Linked DNA regions of Oligoflexus sp.. The protein of the gene in region 2 interacts with the protein of the main gene of each other region in a pairwise test. Links are inferred from orthologs where the notes say so. Each region holds a gene or a part of one and is shown on either strand. Other genes may lie near its edges.

Region 1 (5,177 bases), on a different replicon or contig from region 2:
TGACTGTTCGCCACAGCTGATCCCAGCTCAAAGTTGACGTTTTAAACACCAGTCCAGCCAGCGGAATAACCACCATCAGGACCAAATAAAAAAGGGTCACGCCTAACGTGAGGCGAAACCCGGGGACGATGGATCGTGTCTTGGCAGCAGTGGTCATCGTTCAGCCCACGCCATGAATCTGGTCAAAAGTCCCGCCATCATCAAAGTGCTTCTTTTGGGCTGCACGCCAACCCCCAAAGAGTTCATCTATGGTAAAGAACTTGATCGGTCTGAACGTGGCCTCATATTTTTTCTGAGCCGCCGCGGACCGCGGACGGAAACCATGCTGAGCGACGATGTCCTGGGCCTTATCTGTGTAAAGATACTGAAGATAAGCCTCGGCCTGTTTCCGCGTTCCTTTTTTATCCACAACTTTATCCACAACAGCCACGGACGGTTCGGCCAGGATTGAAACACTCGGCGTGATCAGTTCAAACTTATCCTTCCCGAGTTCCTTGAGCGCCAGAAACGCTTCATTTTCCCAGGTCAGCAGCACATCCCCGATGCGCCTTTCCGCAAAAGTGGTCGTTGCCCCACGCGCCCCGGCATCCAGCACCTTCACATTCTGATAAAGCGCGCGCACAAATTCCTGGGCCTTGGCGTCATTCCCTCCGGGTTGTTTCAGGGCATAACCCCAGGCCGCCAGGTAATTCCAACGGGCACCGCCACTTGTCTTGGGGTTCGGCGTCACGACGGCAATGCCGGGTTTCACAAGATCATTCCAATCCTTGATCCCTTTCGGGTTCCCCTTGCGAACCAGGAACACGATGGTCGAGGTATAGGGTGCGGATCGTTCCCCAAGTCTTTTTTGCCAGTCAGGAGCCACCAGTCCGCGATCCACCATGGCATCTATGTCATAGGACAGAGCCAGAGTCGCCACGTCGGCATCCAAACCATCCATGATGGCCCGGGCCTGCTTGCCGGATCCGCCATGGGACTGGCGAACATCCAGATCCTCGCCGGTCTTGCTTTTCCAGGCTGCGGTGAATTCGTGGTTGATATCTTTATAAAGCTCCCGCGTGGGATCGTAGGACACATTGAGCAAGGCTTTGCCCTGGGCCAGGCTGGAAATGAGCAGCGTACCGGAGAGAAAACTTGTAAGGTACTTTCGCAGGCGCATGACAAACCTCCCTGATGTGTCAGGGGGCATCCTAACGACCCGGCCCGGGGCACTGAACGAAGTAATTCTTGGAAGCTTATTCCAAATCTGGATATGACCAAAGAGTAGCCCCGCGATGAGGTCACAAGGACCTGGTCTGGCCGTTCCTGCGCCTTGCTGTATGGACCCATACAGGTATAATCGGGAGTCGTTCCCACCATTCCGAGGAAAGCCCATTGGACGCCAGCTCGACGAATAACTACGTACAACTCCATGTCCACAGTGAATACTCGCTGCTCGATGGTGCCATCGGGATCGGCGACCTTGTGAAAAAAGCGAAAAAGCTTGGGCACACCGCCGTTGCCCTCACCGATCATGGCAATATGTTCGGGGCCATTGAGTTCTATGGCAAATGCAAGGACAACGGCATCAAACCCATTCTGGGGACCGAGCTTTATTGGGAAGGCGTAGCCGCCACCCGCGAACTCAGCAAGAACGGTTTCAACCGCGTGCGGAACATGGATGCCTTCCACCTTGTGGTGCTGGCTCGTTCCAAAGTCGGCTATCACAGCCTTTGCCGCGTGGTGAGTTCCGCCTATCTGAATGCCTCGGAATCGGATGCGATTCCCACTGTCAAGGAAGAGCATCTGAAAAGCATGAGCCAGGACCTTGTCGCGATGTCGAGCTGTCTCCGCGGAGAGTTCGGCTGCCTCATGGAAATGCTCACACAGCACAGTCGTGATCCCATAGCGGAACTGAAGGCACCGAGTGACGAGCTGGCTCCGATCGTGACGGCGCTCAACGATCATGTGGCGCTCATGCGTTCCATCTTCGGTGAGGACGGTTATTTCATTGAACTGATCGATAACAATATCCCGCAGCAGAAGCGGATGCTGCCTCTTTTGGTTGCGGCTGCGAAGCATTATGGGCTTGATATCGTCGCGACCTCGGATGCGCATTATCTGAATCCCGAGGATTCCGAAGCGCATGCCGTGCTCACAGGCATCAAAAATGAATTGACCATGCGGCACCTCCGCAATCGAATTCAGACTGCGGAATTCCATGTCTTCGATAATGACGAGATGGAAGCCCGCTACGGCGCCTGGCCGGAGGCTTTGGCCAATCAGAAAAAAATCGCGGATCTTTGCCAACTCGAACTCAAGTTCGGCGAATATTTCCTGCCGCGCTTTGAACTGCCCAGCGGTGAATCCGAAGCCGACGCTCTCCGGCGCCTGGCCAAGGAAGGCCTGGAAGAGCGGATCAAAACCATCCGCGTTCTTTATGGCAAGTCCCTGACACCGGAACGCGAGCAGGAATACTGGAAACGCCTTGAATATGAAACCGAAGTCATCATCTCGATGGGCTTTCCCGGTTACTTCCTCATAGTCCAGGACTTCATCAACTGGGCCAAGGACAATGATATTCCCGTCGGACCAGGCCGGGGTTCGGGTGCCGGTTCGGTGGCCGCCTGGGCCCTTCGTATCACCGACCTTGACCCTTTGCGTTTCAACCTCATCTTCGAACGCTTCCTGAACCCTGAGCGTGTGTCGATGCCCGACTTTGACGTCGACTTCTGCCAGGACCGCCGGGACGAGGTGATCAAATACGTTACGAAAAAATACGGCGCCGATAACGTGGCCCAGATTACAACCTTCGGTAAAATGAAGGCGAAAGCCGCGCTGCGCGACGTCGGCCGCGTCCTGGAAATCGGTTACGGCAAGGTCGACAGGATTGCCAAGCTCATTCCCAATGAATTGGATATTAAGCTCAAGGACGCTCTGGCCCGCGAGCCGCGCATCCTGGAGGAAGGCAGGAAGGACGAGAACATTCAAAAGATGCTCGACCTCGCCCTGAAGATCGAAGGCCTGAGCCGCCACACCTCGGTTCACGCTGCAGGTGTCGTGATCGCCGACGGCGGCATGTCGAACCTCGTTCCCGTGTACAAGGCTCCTGATGGATCCTTGATCACGCAGTATGAAATGAAAAACGCCGAGAAAGTCGGCCTTGTGAAATTCGACTTCCTCGGTTTGAAGACTCTGACAGTGATCCAGCGCGCGGTGAAACTGATCCGCGCGAGCAAGGATTCGAAATTCAATATCGACACCATCGACCTTGAGCGCAAAGAGGTGTACGACGTCATCTCCTCGGCTCACTCGGTCGGTATCTTCCAGCTTGAAAGTTCGGGCATGCAGGCCCTTCTCAGAAAGCTGAAACCGAGCCGCTTCGAAGACGTGATCGCTGTCGTGGCGCTCTTCCGTCCAGGTCCTCTGGGATCGGGCATGGTGGATGACTTCATCGAACGTAAGCATGGACGTCAGGAAATCGAATATCCGCATGCGTCGCTCGAAGGCATCCTCTCCGATACTTACGGGATCATTCTGTACCAGGAGCAGGTGCAGAAAATCGCCGCGACCATGGCGAACTACTCGCTCGGTGAAGCGGATCTCTTGCGCCGCGCCATGGGTAAGAAAAAGCCCGAGGAAATGGCCAAGCAGAAATCCCGCTTCCTGTCAGGAAGCAAGGAAAACAACATCGACGAAAAACTCGCCGATGAAATCTTCGAGCTGATGGCGAAGTTCGCCGCTTACGGCTTTAACAAGTCTCACTCCGCCGCTTACGGCCTTGTGAGTTATCAGACGGCTTATCTGAAAACCTTCTTCCCCGAACAGTTCATGGCCGCGATCATGACCTGCGATTTGGACAACACCGATAAGCTCGTCCGCTATATCGAGGAATGCCGGCGTCTGAAATTCCAGATCTTCCCGCCCGACATCAACCGCAGCTATCTTGAATTCGATGTGCCGAAAGTCAAGGCCATCGGCTTTGGTTTGGCTGCGATAAAAGGGATTGGTGGCTCGTCGATCGAAGCCATCATCAAGGAACGGGACCGCGGCGGCAAATTCCATTCGTTGACGGACCTTGCGAAACGCGTGGACCTACGGCAGGTCGGCAAGAAAACCCTCGAACTTTTGATTCAAGGCGGTGCCCTGGATGGCTTCGGCAAATCGCGCGCCACCCTCATGGGTCTTCTGGCCGAAATGGTCCGCTACTCCGAGGCTCATCATTCCGCCAGGAATCAGGGTCAAAGACTGCTCTTTGATGAGTTCGATGATGATCCGAAGCAGGCGCAGCTTGCCGACTGGGAAGAGGCTGCGGCCGATGCGGAGACGTCGCTGTCGCCGATCGAATGGCTGCACAAGGAGAAAAAACTCCTCGGCGTCTTCCTGAGTGGCCACCCTGCGGAATGCTTTGCCATGGACGCGAAACGTTTTGGTCAGCTGCGCGTCGGCGATATTCCGAAGAACATCGGGAAAAAAGATGTGCATGTCGTAGCGCTCCTCAATGGAACATCAGAACGCCTGACCAAAACCGGCAAGAAGATGCATTATTTCCAGATCGAGGACGAAACCGGCAGCTGGGAGGCCGTGTCCTTTGAAAACGATCTGCCGGCCGATGTGCCAAGGCCCGAGCCCGGTTCGATGGTCCTGGTGAAACTCAGCATTCAGCAGGGTTTCGATGGCGTAAGTATAAATGTCCGCGTCAGTGGCCTGGAGCCTCTGCAGCAGACCCGCCGGACCGCGGTGAAAAAAGCGGTCATTCAGCTGTCGAGCCAGTTGGAAATGGATCCCAGGGCTCTGAAGCGGCAGCAGCGCCTTTTGCAGCGTCTGCAGGATATGATCCAGGAAAATCCTGGCACCACCCCGCTCGCTCTGGAATTGGCTTTTGAGAAGGCGCAGGTTAGAATCAAGCCTGAACGTTTGGGCATTGATTTGAATGACAGCGTCTGTCAATCGCTGTTCAGTCTGAAGCGTGAGGGTGTGAGTCTGCAGTATGCCTGAACTTCAGCGCCTTACCCTCAAGGAGCCCGGTGGATGGATTTACAATCCTTCAAGCGATTTCCGCGAAACCTCTTCGCTGCGCTCGGGGTATTGTTCGTCCTTGGGCTCGTGACGCTCGCGCTCCTGACGCCGCCGGTGTGGGAGTTGAAAAAAGGCCCTGTCTTCGTCGTCCGCTGGCCCAAATCCGGCCCCCAGACTTT
Region 2 (4,799 bases):
AAGGCCCATGCTGATGAAACTCTGGAGCATGGTCGAGATCACGTTGCGCGTGCGGACCATGCCGCCATAGAAAAAGGAAAGACCAGGCGTCATGAAGAGAACCAGCGCCGAGCTGCACAGCATCCAGGCCACATCTCCCGGAACGATGGCGCCTCCTGTTTTCAAAGGTTCGGTTGCGGGCACAAAGGCCGCAAAGAGGCTTAACGCCACTAAAATTATGAGGGGGACCGATGTCTTCATGCAGGCTCTCCTTCTTGCTCATGCGAGTCGTGTGGTGGTTGTCCAAGCTGCCTCTTTAAAGCACAAGACATACCAGGTTTCTGGAATCCCGGATTACGCTGCGAGAACATCATGTTAAGGAAAATACGGAGGCCAGAAGGACCCCTGGAAAAGTACCGAATGGTAGGAATGGGGGAAGTGGGCCCGCGCTTTGGTAGGATGGTGCGCGGGAAACCCTTATACGTCCTGCTTTCAGCGTTCGTTCAGTGCTGCGCCGCGGGTCTGTTTTTCTTTCCAACCGCGCCATGTTTCGATGGCAACGGGCAGAAGTGAGAGAAAAATGATGGCAAAGATCACGATGTGAAAGTTGTCTTTCACTGTCGGCATATTCCCGAACATGAAGCCAGCTATGAGAAAGCTCCAAACCCAAAGAAGGCCGCCGACGATATTGTAGGCCAGAAAGCGGCTGTAGCGCATATGCCCAATGCCGGCCACAAACGGCGCGAAGGTTCTGATGATCGGCGCGAAGCGGGCGATGATGATGGCCTTGCCCCCATGTTTTTCATAGAAGGCCTGGGCAGCGAACAGGTGCTTCTTATTCAAAAGCACGCCCGTGTCTTTGGAAAAGACGCGGGGGCCTAGATACTTCCCTATATGATAATTTACGGCATCTCCCAGGATCGCCGCAACGGACAGGAGCACGATCAGCATGGGAAGACTGAGGTATGCGTTCTCCACAGCGGCCATCGCGCCCAATGCGAAAAGGAAGGAATCACCGGGAAGAAAAGGGGCCACGACCAGACCTGTCTCACTGAAGATAACCATAAACACCAGAACATAGATCCATGGTCCCATGAACGTGATCCAGTTGTTCAGGTGCAGGTCCATGTGCAGGATGATGTCAATAAACTGCCTGATCCATTCGATTAAGATATCCATAGGCCTCGCTTTCCGTAGGGGCAAATAAACCGAAAGCTTATCATGGGTTCTTCCCACCAAGCGATGGTTCAGTCTGGCACGAATGGCCTGGCATAAATAATTTTCGGTTTAGGCAGCCTTCTCGCTTTTGGTTATACCAGGAGCGAGAAAGCTTTCACATTTTGAACAAAGGATGAAACCCATGAAACACTTCCTCCTCCTCACCGCTTTCCTTATGGCATCGGTCGCAAGCGCGAAGCCCGTGGCCTTTTTGAAGCAATCGGGCGGATTCTGCCCCGGCACCTGCCCGTCCTCGTCCATCACGATCGAACAGAATGGGACTGTGATCGTGGAAATACAAAAGTATGTGCCCACGCCCTCGGTCGAGCGTCGGGTGCTCCTGCGCATGGGCAAGGAACTGACTGCCGCCATGCTGAAGGACATTCAGTCGATCAGCAGCGCGGAGCTGGTGGACACGGATGAAGGTCAGCCCTTCTGTGCGGACATCCCTGAGCTGCTCTTCACGGTCGTTCAGGGCAACCAAAAGATTGATATCGGCTATGATCGTGACTGCCACAAATTCCGTATGGCGAATTTTCACGGTTCGCAGATCGTCGATATGCTGAAAGACTTCCTGCAGCTCCATTACTACTCCCTGCGTTGAGTCTCTTGCGCCGCCGCTTGTTTTTCGGGACACTGAGGGGCGGGTCCGGTCACCCGCTCGCTCAACCCTTGCCCAGGACGTCTCATGCTCGCATCGCGTTGGCAGGCTTTTTCCAGTTCGATCTTCTCCAAAATGTCCCAGATGGCTGCCGCGCATCAGGCTGTAAACCTGGCTCAAGGCTTTCCCGATTTTGATGGACCCGCGGCTATCAAGGAAGCAGCCATTCAGGCAATCCGGGGGAACTTCAATCAGTACGCCCCCAGCACGGGGCTCGGAGAATTAAGGCGACAGCTCGCCAAAAGACAGGCCGAGCAGTACGGGCTCACCTACGACTTCGCCGGCGAGGTCACCGTTTTCTCAGGAGCCACGGAAGCCATCTTCTGCTGCATTATGGGCCTATGCGGACCCGGGGATGAAGTCCTGACCTTTGAACCCTTCTTTGATTGCTATCCCGCTGCCACTGCCATGGCTGGTGCTGTTTTGAAAACAGTTCCCCTGCGCGCCCCGGACTGGTCGTTTTCCGTCGATGAACTGCGCGCAGCCGTGACGAGCCGAACCAGGGTTCTGCTGCTCAACAGTCCGCATAATCCGAGCGGCAAGGTCTTCAATCGTCAGGAACTGCAAAGTCTCGCCGACCTGGCCCAGGAAAAAAATCTTATCGTGATCACCGATGAAGTCTATGAAGAGCTGTTTTTCACGCCGGCGCGGCATCTGCCGATCGCGCGTTTGAACGGCATGCGGGACCGCACGATCACCATTTCCTCGACGGCCAAGACCTTTAGCCTGACCGGCTGGAAGGTGGGTTTCACCTTCGCCGATAAAAAATTAACGGAACTCATCCGCATCCCGCATCAGTACACCGTCTTCTGTTCCGCCACACCGCTGCAGGCTGGCATGATCGCGGCCTATCAGCTGGGGCAGGACTATTATCTGGATTTCCGCGAGCAGTATACGCGGCGTCGCGATACGCTCCTCGGCATCCTTCGAAAACATGGCTTCACCTGCAAAGCGCCGGAAGGCACCTACTTCATCACCGCGGACTACAGTCAGATCCAGGATATTCCAGATATGGAATTCGCGGCCTGGCTGACGGAAAAAGTGGGTGTGGCCTGCCTGCCGATTTCGAGTTTTTATTTGGATGCGGAGAACGCGCGGAAGAATCTGCGACTCGTGCGCTTTGCGTTTTGCAAGGAAGTGGAGACTCTGGAGGAAGCTGGCCGTCGACTCGCGGAACGACTGCCGCGAGCCCTGGCCGAACGCACTTAACTTTTCACGATCACGGTTTCAGGCGGACTGTCAAAGTCCGCAATCAAAGGCTTGCGACGCAGGATCATTTCCAGGATGAAGGCGATGATGCCGACGTTGATGGCGATATCCGCGACGTTGAAGACCGCGAAGTCATGCCGCCAGCCGAAAATATTCCAGCCCACGGAAACAAAGTCGATGACGTAACCCTGAATGATGCGGTCGATGAAGTTACCGATGGCACCCGCCAGGATCATGACCAGACCGAAACGGGTCAGGTGAAAGTTGATCGGCAGGGTGCGCAGGTAAAAGGAAATGTAGACCACGCAGATCAAGGTCACGAGATAAAAGAATGGCACCCGAATGTTGTCGGGAAGGTTCGACAGCATGCTGAAGGCAGCGCCGCGGTTCCGCTCATACTGAAAATTCATGCGAATGAAAAAGGCGTTCTCTTCATAGGGCGCTTCAGGACGCCCCACAGACGCCACAGGAACGGTTCGGCTTTTGTGGATATCGAGGTTCGTGGGATGGGAGTAAGTCATCAGGCTGTTCTGAGCATGACGCTTGGTGACCTGATCGATGGCGATGGTCGACAAAAATATAAGCACCAGAGCGGCCGCGATCTGTTTGCCACGGACCGTTTTCAGAAAAGACATCGTCATAGCCATCTGAGAGAATTCCTTGTGTTGAGAACCCGATATTTCAAGTTATCCTATCATCACCCGGCGGCGCAAGCTCAGCTGAGCTGCGAAAGCTCTGTAAAGGCGTCGACCCAAGGCACGGACTTTCTTTCCTGACCGCTGGCGAGATCCTTGATGCTGACTGTTTTACTGGCCACCTCATCCCCGCCCAGAGTCAGAACGTACTGGTACTGGCGCTTGTCAGCAAACTTGAACTGATTGCCGAGTTTGCCTTCCTTCAGAGCAATGTCGGCCAGGACTCCCGCCGCGCGCAGTTCCGCGAGCAACTGAAATCCGTAGCTCCGACCCTCTTCACCGGCCAGTGCGATGAATACACCACGGCGGGTTTTATCATCAGCCAGGCCAAGCTGCTCCAGAGCGGCCAGCAGGCGATCGACGCCGATGGATCCGCCCACTCCTGCCAGTTCCTGGGTGGAAAAACGCGAGACGAGGCCGTTGTAACGTCCACCTGACGAGATGGAACCGAAACCATCCAGCCCATCAATCGTGGTTTCAAAGACAATCCCCGTATAGTAACCAAGGCCGCGGGCAATGCTGAGGTCCACCCGAACTTTGGCCTTGGTGTTTTGATAAAGCTTTTGCAAAAGTCCGGCGGTCTCTTCGAGTCGCTTGATCTCCTGCAGGGCGGGTGTTCCCGCAAGCAGTTCCTTCACCGGATTCAAATCGGTTTGACCCGAGGCATCACGTCCCTGCAAAACTTTCAGAAGGCGATCGGCGCCTGAAGCCTCCGAGCCTTCGATCTGCAGAATAAGGTCTTTGACCGCGGGCTCGCCGATTTTCGCGAGCTTATCGAGGGCGATCAACGTTCGATTTTCACCGCCGGCCACCAGCTGGGGCAGACAGGCTTTGATAAGAGCGGACAGAATAATGCGATGACCGATGGCCATCGTGAACGCACCGGGCACCAGCTCGACGAGGTTGCTCATGATGCACGACAGCACTTCCACATCCGCCGCCAGCGAATCGACGCCAATGATATCCAGATCCGCCTGGCAGAATTCGCGGTAACGGCCCTTCTGAGGTTTCTCGCCGCGCCACGAATTGCCGATCTG

What was found.
Region 1: the proteins of VFO10_RS01255 (region 2) and dnaE interact in binary tests that used the Escherichia coli proteins (3 or more experiments, as listed by UniProt). The link is inferred for Oligoflexus sp. from one-to-one orthologs.

What each region holds. Positions count from the first base shown.
Region 1 is NZ_DASTAT010000076.1:67,278-72,454, reverse strand. Bases 1,000-5,177 are described here. They hold dnaE (DNA polymerase III subunit alpha), read left to right. Parts: upstream 1,000-1,374; coding sequence 1,375-4,977; downstream 4,978-5,177. Other genes in these bases: VFO10_RS17430 (biosynthetic peptidoglycan transglycosylase), read left to right, coding at 5,011-5,177; VFO10_RS17440 (sulfate ABC transporter substrate-binding protein), read right to left, coding at 1,000-1,159. Also shown: sulfate ABC transporter permease subunit CysT, read right to left, coding at 1-157; more of VFO10_RS17440, read right to left, coding at 161-999. UniProt on the Escherichia coli protein: DNA polymerase III is a complex, multichain enzyme responsible for most of the replicative synthesis in bacteria. This DNA polymerase also exhibits 3' to 5' exonuclease activity. The alpha chain is the DNA polymerase catalytic subunit.
Region 2 is NZ_DASTAT010000010.1:33,918-38,716, reverse strand. Bases 1,177-3,976 are described here. They hold VFO10_RS01255 (aminotransferase class I/II-fold pyridoxal phosphate-dependent enzyme), read left to right. Parts: upstream 1,177-1,885; coding sequence 1,886-3,067; downstream 3,068-3,976. Other genes in these bases: hisS (histidine--tRNA ligase), read right to left, coding at 3,783-3,976; lspA (signal peptidase II), read right to left, coding at 3,064-3,714; VFO10_RS01260 (hypothetical protein), read left to right, coding at 1,340-1,801. In the rest of the region: VFO10_RS01270 (ammonium transporter), read right to left, coding at 1-240; VFO10_RS01265 (DedA family protein), read right to left, coding at 472-1,158; more of hisS, read right to left, coding at 3,977-4,799. UniProt on the Escherichia coli protein: Shows aminotransferase activity with methionine and histidine as substrates, and to a lesser extent also with phenylalanine.